DNA from 2 places in the Brevundimonas sp. Marseille-Q4549 genome. Region 2 is predicted to be linked to the other one. Evidence: predicted binding sites of a transcription regulator. Region 2 holds the regulator's gene; the other holds the start of a gene.
What was found. Region 2 encodes HrcA, which represses chaperone genes, less so after heat shock. Its sites were predicted from a motif close to GTTAGCANTCNNNNNNNNNGANTGCTAAC; they were not measured.

Region 1 (10,730 bases), 190 kb from region 2:
CGTTGAACCTGCATACGCCCCGACCGTAAACGAGTGTTTACCCTGTTTGACGAGGACCGCCGATGACCCGCGACGCCGCCTGGACGCGCTTCGACCTGACCGCCGCCGAGGCCGCCGAGAGCCGGATCGTGGACCAGTTCGCGGCCGATCCCGCCCGGCTGGACCGGATGTCGGTCGAGGCGGCGGGTCTTTATGTCGACCTGTCGAAACAGAGCTGGACCCGCGCGGCGTTTGACGCCTGCCTGGACCTGGCCCGCGCCTGCGAGGTGGAGGGCCGCCGCGACGCCCTGTTCGCGGGCGAGGCGGTCAATCTGACCGAGGGGCGGGCCGTGCTGCACCCGGCCCTGCGCGCGGCGCCCGGCGCCGACTTCAAGGCCTTGGGAGAGCCGGTCTCGGCCGAGGTGGACGCCGTCCGCACCGAGATGAAGACCTATGCGGACGCCGTGCGGTCGGGCGCCGAGACGGGAGCCACGGGCAAGCGGTTCCAGGCCATCGTCCATGTCGGCATCGGGGGGTCCGACCTGGGGCCGCGCCTGGTGTGGGACGCCCTGCGGCCGCTCGATCCGGCCATCGACCTGCGCTTCGTCGCCAATATCGACCCGCGCGACATGGCCGAGGCCCTGACCGGCCTGGATCCCGAAACCACCCTGGTGGTGGTGGTGTCCAAGACCTTCACGACGCAGGAAACCCTGGCCAACGCCGAGGCGGCCAAGGCCTGGCTGGCCGCCGCCCTGCCCGCCGATGGACTGGCCAGACACTTCATCGGGGTGACGGCGGCGCCGGACAAGGCGCGGGCCTTCGGCTGCGGCCGGACGTTCGCGTTCCGGGACTGGGTCGGCGGGCGCTACTCCCTTTGGTCGGCGGTCAGCCTGTCGTGCGCCATCGCCCTGGGGTGGGAGGCGTTCGAACAGATGCTGGCCGGGGCGGCGGCGATGGACGACCATTTCGTCGCGGCGCCGCTGGAGAGGAACGCGCCGGTGCTGATGGCCCTGGCCCAGGTGTTCAACGTGGACGGCCTGGACCGGCGGGCGCGGACGGTGGCGCCCTACGCCCATGCGCTTCGCCGCCTGCCGTCCTTCCTGCAGCAGCTGGAGATGGAATCCAACGGCAAGCGGGTGCATCGCGACGGGTCGCCTGTGACGCGCCAGACCTGCCCGGTCGTTTTCGGCGAACCGGGGACCAACGGCCAGCACGCCTTCTTCCAGCAGATCCACCAGGGGCCGCAGGTGGTTCCGGCCGAGTTCGTGATCGTGGCCCGAACGCATGAGGACGCGCCCGAGGCGCCCCTCTGGTCCAACGCCCTGGCCCAGGCCCAGGCCCTGATGCTGGGCAAGTCCGCCGAGGCGGCCGAAACCGAAGGTCTGGCCCAGGGCCTTTCGACCGAGGAGGCGAAACGTCTGTCGACCCACCGCACCTTCACCGGAAACCGCCCGTCGACCGCCATCGTGATGGAACGGCTGACGCCCCGGACCCTGGGCGCCCTGATCGCCCTTTATGAGCACAAGACCTTCGTCGAGGGCGTGATCTGGGATATCAACAGTTTCGACCAGTGGGGCGTGGAACTGGGCAAGGTGCTGGCCAAGGCGATCCTGAAGGATGTTCAGGACGGCGGCCCGTCCGCCGATCTGGACCCATCCACCGCCGCCCTGATGACACGGCTGATGCGATGAGCGTGATTGCGGGGCGCTGGCAGCGGCTAGCCTATATCGGGCTCGACCGGATGCTGGGCTATGGGCTGAAATCGTCTGAGGCGTTCGAGGTCACTCACCTCGGCCTGGTCGGCAGTACCCGAGAGACCCGTCCGTCATGACAAAAGGCCCGGTCGGAGGACCGGGCCTTTCGGTTGACGGGATTGGATCGCCTACCAGCGGCGGTCGTAGCGGTAGTCGCGATCATAGTTGCGGCGATCGTAACGCTGGTCGCGGCGATAATCGCGGTAGTCACGATAATCCTGGCGGCCGCCATAGCGGTAGTCATAGCCGTAGTCGCGGCTGTTGATGCCGTGCTCGCGTTCCCAGTGGCCCTGGTTACGGTAGCACTGACCACCGCGATAGTATTCGCAGCCCGATCCGCGATTGGAGGCGACCGCGCCCAAGGCCGCGCCAGCCAAGGCGCCGCCGGCGATGTAGTTGCCGTCGCCGTTGCCGTAGAGGGCGCCGGCCAGGCCGCCCACGGCGGCGCCGATCAGGGCGTTGCGGGCCGAATCGTCACGGCCGCGATCATGGTCGCGATAGCGGCTCTGGGCGTCGGCCGGGCTGGCGGCCATCACGGTGGCGGCCATGAGCGGCACGAAGGCGGTCGCGGCGATTTTGCTGAAGGTCTTCATACGCTGTCTCCTCTTTCCGGGGGCGAACCGGCCGGCGGCCGGGTTTCCCGATGACGTTGGAGACCGTTCTAGGGGGCGCCGCCTGAACGCGTCGGGAGGCCGCCGTTCATCGGCGGTTCATCGCGCCCAGCCGCGCGGATGCGATTTTTGTTCGTCGGGATCGCCTTGACGCCCCGGTTCGGCCCTCCTACTTGCCGAACGCGTTAGCACTCTTGCCGGTCGTCTGCCAAAACAGCGATCGCGAGAGCGCCGCTCACCGTATTCAGAACGCCCCGCTTCGGGGTTAAGAGGGAGAAGTCCGATGGCGTTTCGTCCGCTCGGCGACCGCGTGCTGGTCAAGCGCGTGGAAGAAGAATCCAAGACCAAGGGCGGGATCATCATCCCCGACACCGCCAAGGAAAAGCCCCAGGAAGGCGAAGTCGTCGCCGTCGGCCCCGGCGCCCGTGACGACAAGGGCGTGGTCAACGCCCTGGAACTGAAGACCGGCGACCGCATCCTGTTCGGCAAGTGGTCGGGCACGGAAGTGAAGATCGACGGCGAAGACCTGATCATCATGAAGGAATCCGACGTCCTGGGCGTGCTGTCCTAAGCGCCGACGTCCCGTTTCCTCAGTCAAATCCTCTAGACAGGAGCAGCCCGCATGGCCGCTAAAATCGTAAAGTTCAACACCGACGCCCGCGACAAGATGCTGAAGGGCGTCAACGTCCTGGCTGACGCCGTCAAGGTGACGCTGGGTCCCAAGGGCCGCAACGTCGTGATCCAGAAGTCCTTCGGCGCCCCGCGCTCGACCAAGGACGGCGTGTCGGTCGCCAAGGAAATCGAGCTGGAAGACGCCTTCGAGAACATGGGCGCCCAGATGATCCGCGAAGTCGCTTCGAAGACGAACGACAAGGCGGGCGACGGCACCACCACCGCCACCGTCCTGGCTCAGGCCATCGTGCAGGAGGGCCTGAAGGCCGTCGCCGCCGGCATGAACCCGATGGATCTGAAGCGCGGCATCGACAAGGCCGTCGGCCTGGTGCTGGAAGAGATCAAGTCCAACTCCAAGCCGGTCTCCAACAACTCCGAAATCGCCCAGGTCGGCACCATCTCGGCCAACGGCGACAGCGAAATCGGCGAGCTGATCGCCCAGGCCATGGCCAAGGTCGGCAACGAAGGCGTCATCACGGTTGAAGAGGCCAAGACCGCCGACACCACCGTCGACGTCGTCGAAGGCATGCAGTTCGACCGCGGCTACCTGAGCCCTTACTTCATCACCAACGCCGACAAGATGGAGGCCGTCCTCGAAGAGCCGCTGATCCTGCTGTTCGAGAAGAAGCTGACCAGCCTGCAAGCCATGCTGCCGATCCTGGAAGCCGTGGTGCAGTCGGGCCGTCCGCTGCTGATCATCGCCGAGGACATCGAAGGCGAAGCCCTGGCGACCCTGGTGGTCAACAAGCTGCGCGGCGGCCTGCGCGTCGCCGCCGTCAAGGCTCCGGGCTTCGGCGACCGCCGCAAGGCCATGCTGGAAGACATCGCCATCCTGACGGGCGGCCAGGTCATCTCGGAAGACCTGGGCATCAAGCTGGAGAGCGTCACGCTCGACATGCTCGGCAAGGCCAAGAAGGTCTCGATCACCAAGGACGACACCACCATCGTGGAAGGCGTCGGCGGCAAGGACGAGATCGAAGCCCGCGTGGCCCAGATCAAGCGCCAGATCGAAGACACCACCTCCGACTACGACAAGGAAAAGCTGCAGGAACGTCTGGCCAAGCTGGCCGGCGGCGTCGCGGTTCTGCGCGTCGGCGGTTCGACCGAAGTCGAAGTGAAGGAAAAGAAGGACCGCGTCGACGACGCCCTGAACGCCACGCGCGCCGCGGCTGACGAAGGCATCGTTCCCGGCGGCGGCATCGCGCTGCTGAAGGCGTCGAAGATCCTGGCCGACGTCAAGGGCGACAACGCCGACCAGAACGCCGGCGTCAACATCATCCGTCGCGCCCTGCAGGCTCCGATCCGTCAGATCTCGGAAAACGCAGGCGTCGAAGGTTCGATCGTCGTCGGCAAGGTGCTGGAGAACGGTGAAGCCTCGTTCGGCTTCAACGCCCAGACCGAAGAGTACGGCGACCTGGTCAAGATGGGCGTCATCGACCCCGCCAAGGTGGTCCGCACCGCCCTGCAAGACGCCGCTTCGGTGGCCGGCATCCTGATCACCACGGAAGCCGCTGTCGCCGATGCGCCGAAGAAGGCTTCGGCCGGCGGCGCCCCCGACATGGGCGGCATGGGCGGAATGGGCGGCATGGACTTCTAAGTCCAAGCCATCCGACGCTGAAACGCAGAAGGGCGGGACCGAAAGGCCCCGCCCTTTTCTTTTGGCCGCCGCCTTCCCGCCGACGGGACGGGCGCGATCAGAACTCCGAGATCGCGCCGGGCTGGCGCGCGCGGGTCTTCAACCACATGACGCCCAGGAGGTCCGAAACCGAGGCGCGCAGGCGGCCCCAGTTGGTGTATTTCGACTGGCCCGTCTCGCGGTGGCGGTGATCCACGTCCAGATACTGGTTCTTGAACCCTTCGCGGATCATCAGGGCCGGCAGATAGCGGTGGACGTGATCGAAATAGGGAAGGCGCAGGAAGATGTCGCGGCGGAAGGCCTTCAGCCCGCAGCCCGTGTCGTCGGCGTCGTCGCCCAGCAAGCGACGGCGGATGCGGTTGGCCCAGAGCGAAGCCTGGCGCTTGGCGTTGGAATCCTGGCGCTTGGCGCGACGGCCGCCGACCAGGGCCACGTCGGCGGGAGCGGCGATCAGGGCGTCCGCCAGGCGCGGCGCGTCGGCAGGCGGATTCTGGCCGTCCCCGTCCAGGGTGACGACGACGGGCGCGCGCGCGGCCAGGACGCCGGTGCGCACGGCCCGGCTCTGGCCCGCATTGGCGGCATGGGCCAGGACGCGCAGGCGCGGCAGGTCGGCCATGGCGGCCTTCAGTTCGGCCAGGGTCGTGTCCTTGGAGGCGTCGTCGACGAAGATCATCTCATAGGAGCGGCCGGCGAAGGCGGCGGCGATTTCGCGCGCCAGGGGCACGGCGGCCCCCGATTCATTGTGCACCGGCACCACGACGGAGATGTCCGGGGCGGCGGTTTCGGGCGGGGAGACGGCGGCGTCGGTCATCGCGGCTCTGTAGCGCATCGTCCGGCGCGGCGAAACGGCGACGCGCGCGCGATCAGGACCGCTTCCGGCGGGGCCGGATGGCGTGATACGACTGCCGCATGACCCTTCCGAACCTGGATCACCTCATCGCCGGTTGGCGCGGCCCGGTCCTGGCGGCCCTCCTGACCCTGGTCGCGGGCCTGCCCAGCCTGATGCTGCTGCCGCCGCTGGACCGCGACGAGAGCCGTTTCGCCCAGGCCACGGCCCAGATGCTGGAAAGCCACGACTTCGTCGACATCCGCTTCCAGGACGAGCCGCGCTGGAAGAAGCCGGTCGGCATCTATTGGCTGCAGGCGGCGGCCGTGGCCCTGACCTCCGACGTCGAGGATCGGGACATCGCCCCCTATCGCCTGCCGTCCCTGCTGGGGGCCGCGCTGGCGGCCTGGGCCGCCGCCTGGGCGGGAACGGCCCTGTTCGGCAATCGCGTCGGCTTTCTGGGTGGGGCCATACTAGGCACCACCTTCCTGCTGTCGACCGAGGCGGGCATCGCCAAGACCGACGCCGTCCTGTGCGGGGCCACGACCCTGGCCATGGCGGCCCTGGCGCGCATCTATATGGCGACCCAGGCGGGCGAACGGCCCATCCGACCGCACAAGCTGCTGTTCTGGCTGGGTTTGGGCCTGTCGATCCTGATCAAGGGACCGATCGGCCTTCTGGTCGTGGGCCTGGCGATCATGGCCCTGTCGATCTGGGACCGCGACGTCAAATGGCTGGGCCGGCTGGGCTGGGGCTGGGGCCTGCCGCTGGTCGCCCTGATGGTCGGGCCGTGGGCCATCGCCATCACCATCGCCACCGACGGCGGCTTCTGGCGCGAGGCCATAGGCGGCGACCTGGCGCCCAAGATCGCCGGCGCGCACGAGAGCCATTCGGGTTTCCCCGGCATGTATCTGTTGCTGGCGCCGCTGCTGTTCTTCCCGTCCACCCTGCTGTTGCCGGCCGCCGTATCGACGGGCTGGAGCCGGCGGGCCGAGCCGGCGATCCGGTTCCTGGTCTGCTGGTTGGTTCCCGGATGGCTGATGTTCGAACTGGCCCCGACCAAGCTGTGGCATTACACCCTGCCGACCTTCGGCGCCCTGGCCCTGCTGGCGGCGGCCGCCCTGGCCCGCCCGATCGGGACCGCGTCGCGGATCGTCGGCGCGATCCTGGCGGTTCTGGCGGCCGTGCTGATCATCGGCGTCACCGTCTATGGGCTGACCGTCTATGGCACCTCCACGGCCCAGACCTGGGCGGCCCTGACCATCGGGACGGCGGCGGCGGCGGCCCTGGTGGGGGCCTTCCTGCTGCTGAACCGGGCGTCGATCACGGCGCTGCTGGCCTCGCTCGTTTTCGGGATCACCGCCCATGCGGCCCTGGCGGGGACCATTCGCCAGCTGCGTCCCCTGGCCATAGCGCCCCAGCTGGAAAAGACGCTGGAGGCCGCCGACCTGCATCCCCGCCAGGGCCGCACGCCGGGACCGGTGGCCATCACCGGCTTCCATGAGCCCAGCTTCGTCTTCCTGACCGGGCGCGACACCGACCTGACCGACGCGCAAGGGGCGGCCGAGGCCCTGGCCGAAGGACGGCCCGCCATCGTGGAAGCGCGCGACGCCGACGCCTTCCGCGCCGCCTCGGCCCGGCTGGGCGTGTCGGGCCGGGCGGTCGGCACGGTGCGGGGCCACAACTATTCGGAAGGCGACGACGTCAGCCTGACGGTCTACGCCCCGCCGCCCCGACCCGTTTCAGGCGCGGCGGCGGGCGCCGGTGCGGGCGCCGACCGATGAGCCGCTTCATCCAGATCGTCGAGGTCGGACCGCGCGACGGCCTGCAAAACGAGAAGGCCGTTCTGGAACCGGCCATGCGCGCCGACCTGGTGCGACGGCTGGAGACGGCCGGCGCCAGACGCATCGAGGCCGTCTCCTTCGTCCATCCGAAATATGTGCCCCAGATGGCCGGCGCTGAAGCGGTCATGGCCGCCCTGCCGCATCAGGCGGGACGCAGTCGCATCGGCCTGGTCTTGAACGGCAAGGGCTATGACCGGGCGCTGACCACCGGGGTGGACGAGGTCAATGTGTCGGTCGCCGCCACCGACGGTTTCGGCCTGAAGAACCAGGGCCTGGCGGTGAAGGACCAGTTGGCCATGCTGGGCGAGATCGTGGCCCGGCGGCACAACGCCGAAGCGTCCGAAGGCGCGCCTTCGCTGTCGGCGACAATCTCCTGCGTGTGGGGCTGTCCGTTCGAGGGTGAGGTTTCGGTCGCGCAGGTTGCGGACATGGTCGGGGCCATAGGCGAAATGGGCGTAGCCGAAATCGGCCTGGCCGACACCATCGGCGCCGGCGACCCCTGGGCGGTGACAAGGAAGGTGGAGGCCGCCAGAAAGGCCGCGCCGGACGCGACCCTGCGTCTGCATTTTCACGACACGCGCAACACCGGCCTGGCCAACGCCTACGCCGGGGTGGAGGCGGGCGTCGACGTGCTGGACGCCTCGGTCGGCGGCATCGGCGGCTGTCCCTTCGCGCCCGGCGCCACGGGCAATATCGCCACGGAGGACCTGGTCTATATGCTGTCGCGGGCCGGGTTCGAGACCGGCTACGATCTGGAGGCCCTGATCGCCACGGCGCGCTGGATCGGCGCGGCGATGGGCCGGCCCGCCCCCTCGGCGCTGAGCCGCGCGGGCGGCTTTCCCAAGGGGTGAGCCCCCGCCCGAGGCTTGACCGTGGCGGGCGGCGGCGAAGCGCGCTATCGTCACCCCGACGCGACGGCCCCGGACGCGCCGCGCGAAGAAGACCGGACCCATGCTGATCGCGATCCCCCTGCTGATTATTCCGGTTGTGCTCTACAACATACTGGTGCTGACCGAGGGGGCGACCCAGGCGGACGCCCTGCTGAACGATCCGCTGTTTTCCGTCACCATGACCTCGGGCGCGCAATGGGGCGTCAGCTGGGGCGACCTGATCCTGTTCGTCGGGCTGATCCTGCTGTTCTTCGAACTGATCAAGTCCACGTCCAGCCAGCGCGTCGCCATCGTAAACCACGCCCTGTCGATGGTGCTGTTCATCGCCGTGCTGATCGAATTCCTGCTGCTGCGCGGCTTCGCCACCTCGACCTTCTTCCTGATCGTGGTGATGATCCTGCTGGACGTGCTGGCCGGTTTCATCGTGACCATCATCGCGTCCCGCAAGGACTTCGACTTCGGCAACTAAGACCGTTTGTCACGTCTCTCCGAAGCGCTGGTCACGCTTCACGGCCTCGGGTCTCGCGAAGCGCGGGCCCGGCCATGCTGGCCGAAGGCCGATAGGCCTTAGGAAAAAACGCTGAAGATCAGGGCCACGACGGCGACGTCGAAGACCTTGGCGGCGAGGCTGAAGGCGGCAGGCATGGGCGGGTCCGGAAAGAAGCGGCGTCGCCCCGTCCCAGCAAGCCCCGTGCCGCGCGATCAGATTTCGGTCTTGGTCGATTTTCCGGCGGGCGGACGACGCTCGGCCGCGCCGGAATATTCCGTTCCCAGATAGGCGGCGCGGGCCGCGTCCAGCACGGGCGCGCCGCCGCGCAAACCCCGCTTGTGGCCGCCCTGACCGATCTGCTGGGCGACGAAGGCGGCGGCGACGGGTTCCGGCGCCGTGTGGACGGCAGGTCTTGCCGGGTCGGGCGCGGCGGCGTCCTCGGCCTGGACCTCGGAAACCGGAACCAGGGCGCGGGCGGCGGCGCGGCGGTCGCGGCGGCGGCGCTCGCTCTCGCGGCGTTCGACCCGTTCGGGTCCGCCGACCGGACGGACGCCGTCGGTCATTCGGACTTGCCGCCCGCCAGCCGGTCGATCTGACGGCGCATCTCGTCCATCTGGCGACGCATTTCGGCCAGGGCGTCGGGGGCCTCGGCCGCAGGCGCGGGATCGTCGGTCTTGTCCCTGGGCGGGGTCGCCGTGTCCGCGGCCGGTTCGGCGCGGGCGTAGCCGAAGCCAGGGAACATCTGCAGGGCGCGTTCGAACATGGCCATGTTGGCGCGGGCGGCCTCTTCCATCAGGGTCGCGCCCGAACCGGTCCCGAAGGCGCGGCTCATCTGGCTGGCGAACTGCTCCTGCTGGCGACTGAAATTAGCCAGGGACATCTCCAGATAGGAGGGCAGAACCCCCTGCATCGATCCGCCGTAGAAGCCGATCAACTGGCGCAGGAACTGGACCGGCAGCAGGGCCTCGCCCCGGCTTTCCTCCTCGAAGATGATCTGGGTCAGGATCTGGCGGGTCAGGTCGTCGTTGGTCTTGGCGTCATAGACCACGAACTCGACCCCCTCGCGCACCATGGCGGCCAGGTCCTCCAGCGTCACATAAGCGCTGGTTCGGGTGTTGTAGAGCCTGCGGTTCGCATACTTCTTGATGACGATCACATCGGTGTCGCCGCCTTTTCCGCCCTTGGTCTTTTCGTCAGCCACGCTTGTTCTCGCGATGTTGCAACGCGTCACTATCGTCCGTTGCGACGCGAAGCGCCAGAGGGCGCGACCGCGCAGGGGCGACGCTCAACCGTGCGCCATCGCCGGCGCCAGCACCACGCCCACCAGAACCGCCGTCCAGTGGACCGTCGCGCCGGTGACGACGAAGCCGTGCCAGATGGCGCGACGGAAGCGCACCTTGGGGCTGATGAAGACGAAGACCCCGGCGGTGTAGATCAGGCCGCCTATGACCAGAAGGGCCAGGGCGACCGGGTGCACCGTCTCGACCATGGGCTTCAAGGCCGCGACCGCCAGCCAGCCGAAGACGACATAGACCGCGCTCCAGAACCTGTCCGAAATGCGCGGGGCGAACAGCTTGACCCCTGCGCCGGCGAAGGCCAGGGCCCAGATCAGGGTGGTGAAGCCGATCGCCCAGACCCCTTCGAACCGCTGGGTCGTGAAGGGGGTGTAGCTTCCGGCGATCATCAGGAAGATCGCCGCCTCGTCCAGCCGACGCAGCACCGGCCGCGCGGCGCACGGGGTGGTCCAGTTGTAGATCGTCGAAGCCGTCAGCATCCCCACCAGGCACAGGGCGTAGATGGCCGTCGCCATCACCCCGCCAATGCCCGTATAGACGCCGGCCAGGCCCGCCAGTACGACGCCGCCCACCGCCGCCAGCATCAGCCCCACCACATGGACCCACAGATCGGCCAGTCGTTCGGCCCGCGTCTGATAATGGTCGATCATGTCCAGTTCGTCCGGCGTGCAGACGTGGGCGACAAGACGGTTCAAGGTGCGCAGCATGGCCTTTCCAATCCCGGATCGCCGCC
Region 2 (10,730 bases):
TGATGGGCGACATCGCCGCGACCCTGGACTGGACCAGCCAGCAACTGTGGGCGAGGGACGACAAGGTCGGGATCACCGGCTTCTGTTGGGGCGGCAAGGTGGTGTGGCAGGCGGCCGCCCGCTTCGCAGTCTTGGGCGCGGGCGTGGCCTGGTACGGCCGCCTGGCGCCCGCGCCCGACGCCACGCCGGTGCAGATCGCCTCGGGCCAGCCCTGGCCGGTCGATCTGGCCGACGACCTGAAGGCGCCGGTTCTGGGCCTCTACGGCGGCCAGGACCAGGGCATCCCCGTGGCCAGCGTCGAGCGGATGCGCCAGGCCCTGACCCGCGCGGGCCAGACCCACAGCGAGATCGTCGTCTATCCCGACGCCCCGCACGGCTTCCACGCCGACTATCGCGCCAGCTACGTCGAGCCCGACGCCCAAGACGGATGGCGGCGAATGCTGGCGATCTTTGACCGGACTCTGAAGGCCTGATTCAGGCCTTGCCGTCGAAGGTCTGGCCGTCGGAGGCAGGATGGGCGTCGTAGGGGTTGGCGGCCTTGGCGCCCGATCCCTTGGCGGCGACCACCACCATGGCGGGGCGAATGGTGCGACCGAACAGTTCGAAGCCGGACTGCATGGTCTGGATCACCGCCCCGCCCGGCACGGTGTCGGAGGGTTGCTCCATCATGGCCTGATGCAGGTGGGGGTTGAAGGCCTCGCCCGCTTCGGGCTTCACCAGCTTCAGACCATTGGTGTCGAACGCCTGGAGCAGGGCCTTTTGCGTCATTTCCAGACCCGTCACCAGGCCGGCGGTGGCGCCCTCGGCGTCCTTAGGCGCGGCCATCAGGGCGCGTTCGAGATTGTCGGCCACACCCAACAGGTCCTTGGCGAACCGCTGGATGGCGAAGGCGCGCGCGTCGTTCTGCTGCGTTTCGGCGCGGCGCTTGAGATTCTCCATCTCGGCGGCGACGCGCAGGGCGCGGTCCTTCCACTCGTCGCGCTCGGCGATTACGGCGTCCAGCGGCGCCAGACCGTCGGCCGGATGGGCGTTCAGCCCGTGTTCGGCGTCGGTCTCGGCCGCATCGGCGGCCGGGGTTTCGGAAGTGTCGTTCAGGGGTCTGTCGCTCACGTTTCTTTCCCGTCCAGCATTCGGCCCAGCACCCGGGCGGTATAGTCCACCAACGGAATGACACGGGCGTAGTTCAGTCTTGCGGGTCCTATCACGCCGATGGCGCCCAGAACCCGCTGTCGGCCGCTCATATAGGGCGCCGCGATCACGGCGGAACCCGAAAGTGAAAACAACCGTGTTTCGGCGCCGATGAAGATACGCACGCCCTGGGCGGAATCGACCCCGTCGAGGAGGCCGATCAACTGCTCCTTCTGCTCCAGATCGTCGAACAGGACGCGCACCCGCTCCAGGTCGGCCAGGCCCTCGCCGTCCTGCAGCAGATTGGCGCGGCCCCGCACGATCAAGGCGCGTTCGCGTTCGACGCCGCCGGACCAGGCGGCCAATCCATCCTCGACCAGGCGGGCGGCGGTCTGATCCAGTTCGCGCCGGGCGACCTCCAGCTCCTGGGCCATTTCGCGCCGCGCCTCGGCCAGGGGGCGGCCCCGCAGCCGGACGTTCAGGAAGTTGGACGCCTCCTGCAGGGTCGAAGGGGTGACGCCCGCCGACAGGCTCATGATCCGATTCTCGACCGTGCCGTCGTCGGCGACCAGGACGGCCAGGGCCTGATCCCCGCCCAGGGCCACGAACTCCACATGTTTGACACCGGCGTCGCGTACGGGGCTGGAGACGACGCCCGCGCCGCCGGCCAGGCCGGACAGCAGGTTGGACGCCTCGTCCAGCGCCGCCTCGAAATTGCGACCGCGCCCCGCTAGGCGCCCATCGATCTCGCGTCGCTCCTCCTGGGTCAGATCGCCGATCTCCAGCAGGCCGTCGACGAACAGGCGAAGGCCCGCATGGGTCGGAATGCGCCCGGCCGAGGTATGGGGCGCGACCAGAAGGCCGGCCAGGGTCAAATCCTGCATGGTGTTGCGGATGGAGGCGGGCGACAGGGCCACCCCGCCCAGCGACAGGGTGCGCGACCCGACCGGCTCGCCGGTCTCCAGATAGCTTTCGACGATGCGGCGGAAGATGTCGCGGGCGCGCGCGTCCAACCCCGCCAACCCGGTCAGGGGCGACAGGCCGTCGAACGGCGGCGGTTTGGGGGCATACAGGCTCACGCTTTCAGGATAAGCAGCGGCGCTGCCGCTTCCAAGGCCCTCTACACTTCGGGTCCGGCCGCCAAGGGATCATGCTCATGCGCCATTCGCAACGCACCGACGACCAGATGCGCCTCGTGACCATCGAGACGGGGGTCAACCGCTACGCCGAGGGCTCGTGCCTGATCGGCTTCGGGAACACCAAGGTCCTGGTGACGGCCTCGGTCGAGGAGAGCATTCCCGGCTGGATGCGCGGCAAGGGCCAGGGCTGGGTCACGGCCGAATACGGCATGCTGCCGCGTGCGACCCATACCCGCGGCCGGCGCGAGGCCGCCGTCGGCAAACAGACGGGCCGCACCCAGGAGATCCAGCGGCTGATCGGCCGGTCCCTGCGCGCCGTGGTGGACCTGAAGGCGCTGGGCGAACGTCAGGTGGTGCTGGACTGCGACGTGATCCAGGCCGACGGCGGCACCCGCACCGCCGCCATCACGGGCGCCTGGGTCGCCATGGCCTCGGCCCTGACCTATCTGCGCGACGAAGGGGTGCTGAAGGCCGACCCCATCCTGGACCAGGTGGCGGCGGTCTCGTGCGGCGTCTGCGACGGCGTTCCGGTGCTGGACCTGGATTACGAGGAGGATTCGCAGGCCGAGGCGGATTCCAACTTCGTCCTGACCGGCGCGGGCCAGATCGTCGAGATCCAGGCGACGGGCGAGAAGCGGGGCTTCACCCGGGCCGAGTTCGACCGGCTGTTCGCCCTGGCCGAGGTCGGTTGCGGCGAGTTGTTCGCCCTGCAGAAGGCGGCCCTGGCGGCGGTGAAGCGATAGGGGGTTTCGTCTGCGCCTCGGGGCGGGCATGGTCGCCGCCTCGATCCTGACCGGAGGCCAGCCCGTGCGTCGCATCTCCTCGATCCCGGCCGTGTGGCTTCCTTTGGCCGCTTGCGTCCTGTTGGCGGCGGGCTGTCAAAGGTCCGGCCCGGCCGATCCGGGCGCCTCTGGCCCAGGCGCCGCGCCGTCCGACGTGATCGACGCCGTGCCCCTGCCGCCTGAGGAGACGCCGGCCCCGGCGCCTCCTTCCGCGACGCCCGCGCCCGAAAAGGCCAAGCCTGCCGAAACGCCGGCCGAGGAGCCGCAGGCCACCCTTCCGGAAGGCCCGGACATGGCGCCGGTTCGCGTGCCGGTCAGCGAGGTCGCCTGCCGTGACGCCATCGGCGCCAGCGCCGCCGCCCGCCTGGTCGAACGCTGCGTCCAGGTCAGCCCCGCCACCCATCCGCCCTGCAACGCCGCCAATCCGTGCGATCTGATAAAGGGCGAGATCGACCGATCCTGCAAACTGTGGGCCCGCGACGGAAACCCGCCCGCCGCCTGCAAATCCTGAAGCCTTGACCGCGTCTCTATGCTTTCGCGTCGGCGATCTGCTACGCAGATAACAGCGGATTCCGTCGGGGAGGGATAGCCTTGAAAAGAGGGTTGGTGCTGGTCGTCTGGGCCTTGCTGGTCGGCACATCGGCGATCGCCGGCGAAACGATTCAGCGCGGCCCCGCGCCGGATTGGCTTCCCGAGGTCGCGCCGCACCGCTCCAACAGGCCCGACAGTCAAACGCAGCCCCTTCGGTACGAAGTCGTCGAAAGCCATGCGAGGGCCTTTGGGGACCATACGGAAACCTATGTCCACATGCGACTCAAGGTGCTGTCGCCCCTGGGGCTGCAACAGGCGTCGCGGCTGAGCCTGGAGTGGAATCCGGCCTTCCAAACGCCCACTGTCCATCACGCCCGCATTGTCCGCGCGGGCGAAACCACCGACATTCTGGAGAAGACCGACTTCACCATCCTTCGCCGGGAGGCGGGTCTGGAGAAGTCGCAGCAGATCACAGGAATTCTGACCGGCCTCCTGATCAACCCGGACATCCGCGTGGGCGACACGATCGACTTCGCCTATTCGCTGCGCACCCAGTTTGACGTCTTCGGCAATCCCCTGGAAGCGATCGGCTATTCGCGCTCTGCATTGCCGGTCGACCTTGGCGTAACGACTCTGAGCTGGCCGTCCTCCATGGCGGTGCAAACCCGCGTCGGTCGCCATGCCGAGCTTCCGCCGATCCTCCAGAAGGACGATTTCAAGGTCCTGACCTATCGCATGACGGATACGAACGGAGACGCGTACCCGATCAACATCGCACCTCGATCGCTTCCGGACTACGGCTGGCAGGTCAGCAGCATACCGCAATGGGGCGCCATCGCCGACCATGTGCGCCCGGCCTTCGATCAGGCAGAGCGCCTGCCGGACGCGCCAGATCTCGCCGCAAGCCTGGAACGTATCAAGTCCGAGAACCCCACTCCCGAAGCACGCGCCCTGGCGGCCCTGAGGCTGGTTCAGGACGAGGTGCGCTACATGGCCTTGACGCTTGGCGAAGGGGGCTGGCTGCCGACCTCGGCTCAGGACGTCTGGACCAGCCGTCAGGGCGACTGCAAGGGCAAGACCGTTCTTTTGGTGGCGCTGCTGCGAGCGCTCGACATCGACGCGGTTCCAGTGCTGGTCTCCTCAAACAATCTGCCGCTCGACCAATATCTGCCAATGGTCAGCGTGTTCGATCATGTGATCGTCAAGGCGCGGATCGGTCAGCAGACCTATCTGATGGACGGGTCCCGGATCGGGGATCGAAGCCTGACGCCGGATGCGCCGTTGGTTCACGAATACATCCTGCCCATCACCGAGCGCGCGCGTCTGGAGCGCGTTCCGCTCAGCCTTCCCTCGCGTCCCATGGGCGCCATGACGGTCGAGATCGACCTGTCGGAGGGCGTTTACAGCCCCGCACGGGTCACGATCACCGATATCGATCGGGGTGACAGCGCCACCGAAATGCAGGCCGTCGCGGCGCAGGCGCCGACGACCGAACTGACGCGGCTCTACGATGAGCGATGGAAGACGCTGCTGAAGAGCAGCGGCGAGGTCTCCGACGTAAGAAGCCAATGGGAATACCGCGAGGATACACATGAGTTCGTCGCCAGCGCGACGGCGCGCATGGTCTTCGACTGGAGCGGCGGGCCGATCAACATCCCCTTGGCTCACGTCACATGGCAGGGTTTCGACCTGAACGCCGATGAGCGATTCAAGGACGCGGATTACGCGAAAGACTTCCCCGGCTTCAGCTCCTTCCGCACCGTCGTCATCCTCCCCGAAGGCCGGGACGACATCGAGTTCTCGGTAGAGCCCTACGAGGTCGAGGCGGGCGCCACCCGCTATTTCCGCACCGTTCAGCGGAACGGAAACCGGCTGGTGACCGATCGGGGGTCCATCACCCTTCGACCCTATGCGACGGCGACGGAGGTCAGGGCCGAACAGTCGAACATGGACCGGTTCAAGGACCTGAAGGCCACCATGCGGGTGAGGCCGGGCTATGTGATGACGGCCACGGACCGTCAAACCCTGGAGACCCCGCCCGAAGGCGATCCGGAGGCCGCGCTTCGTCGCGGTTACGCGCTCAACGATCAGGGCGATCATCTGGCGGCTATCGCCCAGTTTGACGCTGCGATCGCTGGCTTTCCGGCGCCCAACGCCAATGCGCTCGCCAACCGCGCCCTGGCCTATCTGGCCCTGAACACGCTTGAAAAGGCGCGCGCCGATATCGCCGCAGCGGAGGCCGTCAATCCCAATGAGGTGATCCTTCTTCACGCCAAGGGCCGGTTGGCGGAAATCGAGAACGACGATCTGGAGGCTGTGCTGGCGTTCACGGGGGCGCTGCGATCCTGGCCGGAGGACATTCACGCTCTTTATCGTCGGGCTGCCGCCTATGAGCGCATGGGTCAGTCGGCCCGTGCGCTCGCCGACCTGGAACGGGTCGCCGCGCTTCAGCCGCAAGACCAAACAGCCCAGATGGCGCTGGTGGTGCAGCTCATGCGCATGGGGCGGACGCAAGCGGCCTATGACCAGGCGAAGGTCTTGGCGCAATCGCTCGGACATGCCGAAGCGCAGGTGGGGATATTCATCGCCATGACGCAGTCTCTAGCCTCGGGCTTGAAGGCGTCGGATCCGGCCAAGGCGGAGACTGTGCTCACCAACGCCCTGTCGGTCGAGACCGACTTCCCGGCTCTGTTGATCGATCGGGCGGCTGTCCGCGACAGGCTCGGCGACACGCGCGGCGCTGGCGAAGACAGGGCGCGCTTTACGGCGCTGACCACCATCGATCTCGACGACGTTGCACAAGCCTGCGTGTCGGACCGACTTCTGCGGATCAGTCGGGACGTCGCCTTGGACATGTGCGACAAGGCGATCCAGCAGAAGAGCGACGATGTCGAGCTCCACATGCGGCGCGGGTCTTTGCTTCGGTTCCTCAATCGCAAGACCGAAGCCGTCACGGCCTATCGCACGGCGGCGGATCTCGATCCGTCCAATCAGAAGGCGAAATACGGTCTCGGCCGGATGCTTAAGGAGATCGGACAGACCGACGAAGGCGAGGCGCTCATGGCGGCGGCCTTGGCCGCCGACGCAACGGCGGGCGAGACTGCCGACGAGGGTATGATCGCTGTCCGTGTCGCCGGTTGAAGCGAAAACGGCGCGCTGAATGGACCAGTCCAGACTGCGACGGACTGCGATCGAGCTCGGACTTCAGCCCGCCGTGCGCACGGCGCCGGCCACCTCGGCCACAACGCGTTTGACCAGGGCCTCGTCGTCGCCTTCGGCCATGACGCGGATCAGCTTTTCGGTGCCTGAAGGACGGACCAGCAGCCGGCCTTGACCGTTCAGGGCGGCCTCGGCCTCGGCGATGGCGGCCTTGACCTTGTCGGTCTCCAGCGGCTTTTCGGCGGTGAAGCGGACGTTTTCCAGCCGTTGCGGCACGGGGTCGAACTGGCGGGCCAGGACGCTCATCGGCTGGCCGGATTCGACCAGGACGGCCAGAACCTGAAGCGCCGCCATCAGACCGTCGCCCGTGGTGGCGTGGTCGTGCAGGATGATGTGACCGGACTGTTCGCCGCCGATGTTGAAGCCGCCCTCGCGCATCCGCTCCATGACGTAGCGGTCGCCGACCTTGGTCCGCTCCAGCGTCAGGCCCTCGGCCTTCAGGCGGCGCTCCAGCCCCAGATTGGACATGACGGTGGCGACGATCCCGCCGCCGGTCAGCAGGCCGCGCCGCGCCCAGTCCAGCCCGACCAGGGCCATGATCTGGTCGCCGTCCACCACCTGACCCTTTTCGTCGCAGACGATCAGGCGGTCGGCGTCGCCGTCCAGAGCGATGCCGATGTCGGCGCGATAGCGTTTGACCGCCTCGGCCAGGGTCTCGGGATGGGTCGAGCCGCAGTCGGCGTTGATGTTGGTCCCGTTCGGCTCGACACCCACGGGGAAGACCTCGGCCCCCAGTTCATAGAGGGTGGTGGGGGCGACCTTGTAGCCGGCGCCGTTGGCGCAATCGACGGCGATGCGCAGGCCCTGCAGCGTCAGCCGCTTGGGGAAGGCCTGTTTGGCGATCTCGATATAGCGGGCCTGGGCGTCGTCGATGCGCTTGACCCGGCCCAGGCGGTTGGACGCCGCCAGCCCCTGCCCCAGGCCGTCGTCCATCATGGCCTCGATCTTCAGCTCGATCTCGTCCGACAGCTTGTAGCCGTCCGGGCCGAACAGCTTGATCCCGTTGTCGGCGTAGTCGTTGTGCGAGGCCGAGATCATGACCCCCAGATCGGCGCGCATGGAACGGGTCAGCATGGCCACGCCCGGCGTCGGCACCGGGCCGAAGGTGCGCACGTCCATGCCCACCGAGGCGAAGCCGGCGACCAGGGCCGGTTCGATCATATAGCCGGACAGGCGGGTGTCCTTGCCGATCACCACCAGATGGCGGCGGTCGTCGCCCGTGTTGAACAGGCGGCCGGCGGCCAGGCCGACCCGCAGGGCCACCTCGGCCGTCATCGGATAGCTGTTGGCGCGCCCGCGGATGCCGTCGGTGCCGAAATATTTTCTGTCGCCCAAGGATCGGTCCTTCGTTTCGGGTAACGTTCCGAAACCCCATTTTTGATGCGGTCCGCCTTAAGATTGCATAGACGGCCGGTGGGGCTTGATTGCGTGGCTTAGTCCCAGTTCGCCGCCAGTGCAAAAGCGGCCCTGTTTTCTTTCGGAGCTTGCGGCATGTGCGGCATCATCGGCGTCACCGGCAACGGACCCGTCGTTCCCCGGCTGATCGACAGCCTGAAGCGGCTGGAGTACCGCGGCTATGATTCCGCAGGCGTGGCCGTGATGGTCGACGGCAAGGTCGAGCGCCGACGCGCCAAAGGCAAGATTCGCAACCTGGAAGCCGTTCTGGCCGAGGATCCGCTGAACGGCGTCGTAGGCATCGGCCATACGCGCTGGGCCACCCATGGCGCGCCGACGACCGCCAACGCCCATCCGCACAAGGCCGGCCGCGTGACGCTGGTGCACAACGGCATCATCGAGAATTTCGCCGAGCTGAAGGCCGAGCTGGCCGCCGAGGGCCATGTCTTCGAAAGCCAGACCGACACCGAGGTCATCGCCCACCTTCTGGACGCCGAGCTGAAGACGGGCAGGAAACCGCTGGAGGCGTTCAAGGCGACCCTGGATCGGTTGACCGGCGCCTACGCCCTGGCGGTGCTGATCGACGGCGAGGCCGACCTGATCCTGGGCGCGCGGCGCGGCAGCCCTCTGGTCGTCGGCTGGGGCGAGGACGAGATGTATCTGGGCTCGGACGCCCTGGCGGTCGGCCCCTTCACCCAGAAAATTTCCTATCTGGAAGAGGGCGACTATGTCGCCGTGACCAAGGCCGGCTTGCAGATGTTCGACGTGACGGGCAAGCCGGCGGACCGTGCAGTCGTCCAGGTCGCGGCCTCCTCGGCCCTGGTCGAGAAGGGCGAGTATCGCCACTTCATGGAAAAGGAAATCCATGAACAGCCCGACAGCGTCCAGCACACCCTGTCCGAATATCTCGATCTGGTGACGGGAACGGCGAAGACGAACGCGATCGATTTCGCCGCCATCGACCGCATTCAGATCGTCGCTTGCGGCACCGCCTTCTACGCCGGTCAGATCGGCCGCTATGCTTTCGAGAAGCTGGCGGGCTTGCCCTGCGACGTGGAGATCGCGTCGGAGTTCCGGTATCGCTCGCCCGCCGTGTCGCCGCGCACCCTGGCGGTCGCCGTCAGCCAGTCCGGCGAAACGGCCGACACCCTGGCCAGCCTGACCTGGTGCAAGGCGCAAGGCTTGCAGACAGCCGCCGTGGTCAATGTCCATTCCTCCTCCATGGCGCGAGAGGCCGATGTGCTGTGGCCGACCCATGCGGGACCCGAGATCGGCGTCGCCTCGACTAAGGCCTTCACCGCCCAGGTCGCCGCCCTCCTGGCCCTGGCCGTGGCGGCCGGCGTGGCGCGCGGCCGGATCGACGCCGCCCAAGAGGCCGAACTGGTCAAGGCGCTGTTCGAAAGCCCGCGCCTGATCGCCGAGGCCCTGACCATGGGCGACAGCATCCGCGCCGTGGTTCAGGACCTGTCAAAGGCCGACGACGTCCTGTTCCTGGGACGCGGCGCCATGTTCCCTCTGGCCATGGAGGGGGCGCTGAAGCTGAAGGAGATCAGCTATATCCACGCCGAGGGCTATGCCGCCGGCGAGCTGAAGCACGGTCCGATCGCCCTGATCGACGAGGCGACGCCGACCATCGCTCTGGCGCCGCTGGACGACGTGTTCGAGAAAACGGCGTCGAACCTGCAAGAGGTCGCCGCGCGGGGCGGGCCGGTCATCATGATCGCGCCGGTCAACGCCCCCGACCCGCACGGCGCCGGCATCAGCCGCATCGACGCCCCGGACTGCCACCCCCTGATCGCGCCCCTGGTCTATGCCGTGCCGGTGCAACTGCTGGCCTATTACACCGCTGTCCAGAAGGGCACCGACGTCGACCAGCCCCGCAACCTGGCTAAGTCCGTCACGGTGGAGTGACGGGCGGATCGCTCATTCCGCGCAGGATGTCGGGATCGACGATTTCCAGGGCGCCGCGGCGCAGGCGGATGGCGCCCATGTCGTCGAGGGCGGCGCAGGCGCCCGAGATGCTGGCCCGGCGCACCTGCATCAGATCGGCTAAATCGCTCTGACGCAGGGCCAGGACGTCGCCGCCGCCCAGGTCGTGCACGTTCAGGATCAGGGCGGCCAGACGCTGCTCGACTTTCAGACCCGCGTGACGCCTTAGTTCGGCTTCCAGGGCCGCGTTCCTGCGTCGAAGGTCGGCCAGGGCGGCGTCGATCAGAGTCGCGCCGTCGATCCTGTCGACCAGACGCTGGGCCGACACGGTCAGAAACCGGCCCGGCGTCAACCATATGGCGGTCTCGGCCGGCCCCCGGCGCAACACGGCGTCGAAATTGATCAGTTCCTCCGGCCCCGCCAACCCCTGCGACAGGGTGGGATGGCGCCCCAGGCGGGCCGCCACGCCGCCCAGGATGAAGGTGATCAGCGGCTCGCCCTCGGCTTCGGCCAGCGTATGGGCGCCGGGCAGGGCGGGGCGGGCGTCGCCCTCGTCCAGACCCTGGACGGCCAGGATGGACAGAAGCGAGGGGACCAGATGGGACGT

Region 1: groES (co-chaperone GroES) is a predicted target of HrcA. The motif match lies at 2,529-2,557, and genes of this name have one in related genera.

Annotation. Positions count from the first base shown of each region.
Region 1 covers NZ_CDRHXG010000001.1:771,480-782,209, reverse strand. Annotated here, with positions in the region: gene pgi (glucose-6-phosphate isomerase) at 63-1,670, shown strand; gene ACWPV3_RS03960 (DUF4260 family protein) at 1,667-1,810, shown strand; gene ACWPV3_RS03955 (hypothetical protein) at 1,862-2,326, opposite strand; gene groES (co-chaperone GroES) at 2,628-2,915, shown strand; gene groL (chaperonin GroEL) at 2,967-4,613, shown strand; gene ACWPV3_RS03940 (glycosyltransferase family 2 protein) at 4,711-5,463, opposite strand; gene ACWPV3_RS03935 (ArnT family glycosyltransferase) at 5,562-7,262, shown strand; gene ACWPV3_RS03930 (hydroxymethylglutaryl-CoA lyase) at 7,259-8,173, shown strand; gene ACWPV3_RS03925 (hypothetical protein) at 8,274-8,681, shown strand; gene ACWPV3_RS03920 (hypothetical protein) at 8,915-9,265, opposite strand; gene phaR (polyhydroxyalkanoate synthesis repressor PhaR) at 9,262-9,903, opposite strand; gene trhA (PAQR family membrane homeostasis protein TrhA) at 9,988-10,704, opposite strand.
Region 2 covers NZ_CDRHXG010000001.1:586,130-596,859, reverse strand. Annotated here, with positions in the region: gene ACWPV3_RS03055 (dienelactone hydrolase family protein) at 1-473, shown strand, start outside; gene grpE (nucleotide exchange factor GrpE) at 475-1,110, opposite strand; gene hrcA (heat-inducible transcriptional repressor HrcA) at 1,107-2,168, opposite strand; gene rph (ribonuclease PH) at 2,285-3,010, shown strand; gene ACWPV3_RS03035 (hypothetical protein) at 3,039-3,560, shown strand; gene ACWPV3_RS03030 (DUF3857 domain-containing protein) at 3,641-6,721, shown strand; gene glmM (phosphoglucosamine mutase) at 6,785-8,134, opposite strand; gene glmS (glutamine--fructose-6-phosphate transaminase (isomerizing)) at 8,291-10,105, shown strand; gene ACWPV3_RS03015 (Crp/Fnr family transcriptional regulator) at 10,092-10,730, opposite strand, start outside.